2 regions of the Vibrio algivorus genome follow, and region 2 is predicted to be linked to the other one. Evidence: riboswitches for the same ligand, from Rfam matches in the RefSeq annotation. Region 2 holds a riboswitch; the other holds the start of a gene.
What was found. Region 2 has a riboswitch for lysine ahead of lysC (lysine-sensitive aspartokinase 3). Riboswitches for the same ligand answer to the same signal wherever they lie in the genome.
Positions count from the first base shown of each region.

Region 1: another riboswitch for lysine. It lies ahead of QQJ93_RS14390 (Na+/H+ antiporter NhaC family protein); the one in region 2 lies ahead of lysC (lysine-sensitive aspartokinase 3).

Region 1 covers NZ_BSPV01000009.1:445,974-449,169, reverse strand. Annotated here, with positions in the region: gene QQJ93_RS14390 (Na+/H+ antiporter NhaC family protein) at 147-1,730, opposite strand; lysine riboswitch at 1,850-2,084, opposite strand; gene QQJ93_RS14385 (H-NS family histone-like protein) at 2,469-2,885, shown strand.
Region 2 covers NZ_BSPV01000006.1:322,735-325,930, forward strand. Annotated here, with positions in the region: gene QQJ93_RS10545 (pyridoxal-phosphate-dependent aminotransferase family protein) at 178-1,299, opposite strand; lysine riboswitch at 1,636-1,812, shown strand; gene lysC (lysine-sensitive aspartokinase 3) at 1,947-3,196, shown strand, end outside.

The sequences.
Region 1 (3,196 bases), on a different contig from region 2:
CCAATCACATTAATTAGATGGTCAGGAATTGCGTAGGAAAAGGCTTGATAGCGGAAATTTTCAATATCTTGAAGTTACTTGGGTATATACAAAAAGGCTGAGTTATTCTTTAACTCAGCCTTTGATATCTTAAATAAAATCAGAACTTAAATAATGGCTTTCTTCATTTTTGATTTAGAAATAACCGACATCACTGCACAGCAAACCACAAACGTCACACTTGCGGCAGCAAAGCCCATCAAAGAAGAATCTGTCATGCCTAAAACGATAAAACCTACAGATGAGACTATCGCGGTTGCCAATGCATAAGGTAACTGAGTAGATACATGATCAATATGGTTACAACAAGCACCTGTCGATGACAAAATTGTAGTATCTGAAATTGGAGAACAGTGGTCACCAAATACAGAACCAGCAAGTACTGCGCTCAACATAGGTAACATAAGCGCTAAATCTGTCGCACCCGCAAGATCGCCTGCAATTGGTAGCATGATGCCAAATGTGCCCCAAGACGTTCCGGTTGAAAATGCCATCAAACCAGAAAGTAAAAACAATAGTACCGGTAGCCAATGTACGTCAATATTACCTTCCACTAGTGTCGATAAATAAGCCCCAGTCCCCATATCTTTAATTACCGCACCGATAGCCCATGCAAAGGCTAAAATCAAAATCGCACCGAACATTGATTTAGCGCCAATCCATAAAGTAACTAACACATCTTTTGCTGGCATTTTTTGTTTTAATACTGTTCCTACAGCACAAATCAAACCAACTAACGCACCATAGAATAAAGACTGGCCAACATTAGTATTTTCAAACGCTTTCAATAAGCTAAATGCTTGGCCATCAGCGCTTAACGCATCTGCACCTGAACTAATCATGAAGTACACGGTCGCGACAATTAAAGCAACAATTGGAAGAATGAGGTTAGAAACCGTCCCTTCTTTACTTTCTTTAATTTCTGACTCTTCTGTTAAATCTGGTGCATTCTCGTCACGATCATCCGTTTTACCTTGACCTGCAGCAATCTCATGCCTACGCATAGGGCCAACATTAAGATCAAACCAGATCATGGCAAATACCATTAATAAAGCAAAAATCGCATAGTAGTTCATCGGGACTAAACGCATATATGCGCCTAAAGCCGAATATTCTGTAATACCATGTGAAATTAAAATACCGCTGACTACTGTCATGATATAAGCACCCCAGCTAGACGCTGGCATAATCACACACATAGGTGCAGCAGTAGAATCGAGAATGTAAGCTAGCTTCGAACGAGAAACTTGAAAGCGATCAGTCACAGGGCGAGAAATTGCGCCAACCGCTAAGCTATTGAAGTAATCATCAATGAAGATAAATACCCCTAACCAAGCAGCAAGAAATTGTGCCCCTCTTTTGCTTTTAATGCGCTTTTGTGCCCATTCAGCAAAAGCATAAGTACCACCTGAAAGCGTTAACAAGGCTGTCATCATGCCAAGAAGAACCAGGAAAAGTAGGATAAAAAGGCTATCCCAGTTCAATCCACCATCACTCACAAATACACCAACTACGGTAGAGCTGGTATAGCTTAATGCACCTGATAACGAAAAATCAGCTAACAAAAATGCACCAAGCAAAATACCAAAACCAAGTGATAAAAGAACACGTCGGGTCAGAATGGCCATCGTTAAGGCAATTGCCGGAGGCAGCAACGATGCGGCGGAAGAAGTAAAATCGATTAAGTTCATGATCAAAAAAACCAAAATAGGTTAGAGATCTACTGCAGAAAGGATATTGTTGAAGAGTATAGTCGTAAAACAATAAATCATCTTGTTGATAAACGTTGAAAGTCAAATCACTTTCATGTGTCTACAGTAGCGCTCCATAGTAACAAAACACAGCATGCAATCTTTAAGATTAGCACTCTGCAAACTATGGCAGTGTTACACTTATTAAATGCAACCCCAGCAAGTGGCTCTGATACGCCTAACTAATCAAAACGCACTGATTAGCTCTTACTTCGGCAATATTTCCTTTCATACGCTCTCAAAGGCATCACCCTAAAACGTATTACTAATAAATATTGCGCCTCTACATCAGACTAAAACATTCACCTTACAAATGACCATTTTTCAGGACATTTACAAAGGGTTCTAGCAAGATTCGGCTCATTGTAATGATCAAAAATCAAATGGCAAGACAAAAGTCGAACATTTCCATGTCGACCAAAAAACAACCAGTAAACTTAATTGTAGCGATTAAATGAAATATTAAATCAAAAGCTAAATTAACAATATTATTTGTAATAGTATATATCTCAGTTATTTGAGTATAAATATTAAATGGGCTTCAAATTTCTTTGTTTAGACAAATATATTTTTTGACTAAAAAAGATAAGCTATATAAAATTAGTTTAACTTTATCTAGAAAGGATATTTATTTTAGATAAAACTTAATTCAGCAATTCTACTGTATAGGATCCAAACATGTCAGAAATCAAAAAATCAGCGTTACTAAATATTCGTAGTCTTCGTGCTTTCACTCGTGACGAATTTACCCTAGCGGAAGTAGAAGAATTACTAGAAAAACTGACTACTGTTGTAGCAGAAAGAAAAGAAGCTGAAGAAAAAGAATTAGCTGAACAAGCAGAACGTGAAGCTAAATTAGCCGAGTACGCGGCAATGATTGCAAAAGACGGCATTGATTTAGAAGATCTTATCTCAGCAATGAGCGGCAGTGAATCAAAATCTAAATCACGTAAAAAACGTCAGCCACGCCCTGCAAAATATGAATATACTTTAAATGGTGAGCGTAAGACTTGGACAGGCCAAGGTCGTACGCCTTCTGCAATTCAAGAAGCTCTTGATGCAGGTAAATCAATTGATGATTTCCTAATCAAATAATAATTTAATTATTAACAACAAAGGGAGCATTTAGCTCCCTTTTTTATTCGCCTCTTTCTATACCCAATTTCTGGTCATCTAATTCATTGATACCCAAGTGACTTCAAGATGCAGAATTCAGAGCTGTCATCCAAGTCTTTAAACAAGAAAGATTCGTACAGGAATGTAATTACCTTTCGAACGAATATGACGCAGCCTTTCTATTATAAAAAAGAAGAGGCTTGGATGAAGCTCCCGAAGGGCAAGCTAAAACAAGCTTTATGCTGCGTTAAATTAAATAGAGATAGAATAGCTATGATCATATTCAATTT
Region 2 (3,196 bases):
ACGTAGGAGCGCAGTTCAGGATCTCCAAGTACCATTAGGAGATTCCAAACAGTTCGTTCCTCACTTTTGGAATGACGTTGTTAAATTTACCTCTCTTGTGAAACTAACAGAAAAGCGCCCGAACAATGAAAAAGCTCTTCCTAGAAACTAGGGACGAGCAACCTAGCCCCCCTATTCTCATTTCCCTATAGTCTCTTGTAACGCCTTCAAACATAACGCAACATTTTCATTTTTGGCACTATATCCCATCAAGCCGATACGCCATACCTTACCTGCTAATGCTCCTAAACCTCCGCCGACTTCAAGGTTATATTCTTCAAGTAAATGTTGACGAGTTTTGGCATCATCGACACCTTCAGGTAGATAGACAGAATTCAATTGCGGCAAACGACACTCTTCATCAACCACATACTTAAAGCCTAACTCTTCAAGACCTTGTTTTAGTTTCTGATGCATATCAGCATGACGTTGCCAGGCATTTTCTAGCCCTTCGTTATACAAGCCAAGCAAAGCTTCATGTAATGCATATAAACTATTCACTGGCGCTGTATGGTGATAACTACGTTTACCTTCGCCACTCCAATAACCAAGTACTAGACTTTGATCTAAAAACCAACTTTGAACCGGTGTCGTTCTCGCTTGGATCTTAGCAATCGCTTTAGGTGAAAAAGTTACTGGCGATAAACCTGGTACACACGATAGGCATTTTTGACTACCTGAATACACCGCATCTAACTGCCACTCATCAACTTTAAGTGGTACACCACCAAGTGACGTTACTGCATCAACAATCGTCAATGCATCATATTGTTTAGCGATTTTCGATAGTGCTTGTGCATCACTTAATGCACCGGTTGATGTTTCAGCATGAACAAAAGCCAGAATTTTAACATCTGAGTTTTCCGCAAAAGCGGCTGCTACTTTATCGACACTAACTGGTTTGCCCCATTCATCATCCACCAGTACCACTTCTGCCCCACTACGAATCGCATTTTCACGCATACGTTCGCCAAACACACCATTACGGCAAATCATCACTTTATCACCGGGTTCGATAAGATTAACAAAGCACGCTTCCATACCAGCACTACCGGGCGCTGAAACCGGAATAGTAAAATCATTTTCGGTTTGAAAAGCATATTTCAGGAGTGTTTTTACTTCATCCATCATACCGATAAACAGTGGATCTAAGTGGCCGACAGTAGGACGACTTAAAGCTTGCAAAACATCCGATGAAATATCAGAAGGACCTGGGCCCATCAAAATACGGCGAGGTGGGAAAAAGCGCTGAATTGTCATAATAATCCTTAATGGTGTATTCCATATTTATCATTCGCTCGGTGATGCATTTACTTCAGCTTTTGGGTGGCCTAGCAAAATAACATCGGCGAAATTAGTGTGCTATATAAGATAAATTATCACGCTCTGATGGCCCCCTCATCGGCAGCAAACAAAACTGTGAACTTTGTATACAGTTTTAATTTTTATTGTCTACAAATCAAGTTTAAAAATTTCTTCATATAACGTTTTCAATGATTGACTTTTCTAATGCAACAACGTTCAATGGATACCCTAGTAACCTTAAGGTACGCTTTGAGGTCACTTAAATATAGCTTTCAGCCATAGGATAATGGTTGAAAAGGAAGAGGAGCGTAACCCAGGCAGATGACCAGTGGATCCCGAGATCCTAAACTAGTCATTCAGGGGGAGTTACGCCGAGATGGGTAAATGCTCGGAAATTTATCGCATCGGTTGTTCAGGTTGAATCCTGGCAACTGTCATCATTAAATATGATGAAGAGCTTCTAAGATTTACATGATCACGATTCAAGTGATTCACTTCTATGTATTTCCCCCGCTCTAAGAAATCTCTCTTCAACATTGGACGTTCGTTTATTGATTGTTGATATCAATAAGCATTATTTGAGAATTATGGGAGACAATGCCGTGAGCGCATTTAACGTAGCAAAGTTTGGTGGCACCAGTGTGGCAAATTTCGAAGCCATGAGTCGTTGTGCCGCTATTATTGAAGATAATCCATCCACTAAACTAGTTGTTAGTAGTGCCTGTTCTGGCGTGACAAATTTATTAGTAGAGTTAGCACTTGGGGTGCAAAATTCCGATGATCGTGTTGCGACAGTCGAAAAAATTCGTTCTATTCATTACAGCATCATCGAACAATTTTCCGAGCAAGAAAAAACCAGACATGCGATCGATACCATTTTAACGACGCTTTCTAGCATGGCTGAAGCTGCTTCTTTCCAATCGAGCGATAAACTCACCGATCATATCGTGGCGTGTGGCGAATTAATGTCGACTCATATTTTGACTCAGTTGATGGTAGAGCGCGGCATTAACGCGGTTCGATTTGATATTCGTGAAGTATTACGTACCAATTCTGATCACGGTAAAGCTGAGCCAGTTATTGCCGATATTTCTGCTCTAGCACAACAAAAACTCACTACGCTTTGCCAACAGCATGTTGTTATTACACAAGGCTTTATTGGTAGTGATGCTGATGGTAATACCACTACGCTTGGTCGTGGTGGTAGTGATTATAGTGCAGCATTAATTGCTGAGGCGGTTAAAGCTTCAGGCTTAGAGATTTGGACTGATGTTCCAGGGATCTACACCACAGATCCTCGCATTGCTCCAAAAGCGACACCAATTCCGGAAATTAGCTTTAGTGAGGCCTCTGAAATGGCCAACTTCGGGGCGAAAATTTTGCACCCTTCGACTCTACTTCCTGCGCTTCGCCACCAGATCCCAGTATTTGTAGGATCTTCTCGTGAGCCAGAAAAAGGTGGTACTTGGATCCGCAAGCAAGTAGAAAGTGCTCCATTATTCCGTGCACTGGCGTTACGTAACAACCAAACCATGGTGACATTACGTAGCCCTGATATGTTCCAAACGTATGGATTCTTAGCTCAAGTATTCAATATCTTAGCTAAATACCAGATCTCGGTAGATTTGATCACCACTTCAGAAGTGAGTGTGTCGTTGACACTCGATCAAACCAATACGTCTGGTCAAGCACCTGAACTGCCTGCCGATGTACGCGCAGAATTAGAGCAATTATGCCTAGTTGAGGTGGAATATAACCTAAGTCTAGTAGCATTAATCGGTAATAAGATGAGTGCTAAAAAAGGCTACGCTAAACAAGTCTTCAGCGCGCTAGAAGATTTCAATTTACGTAT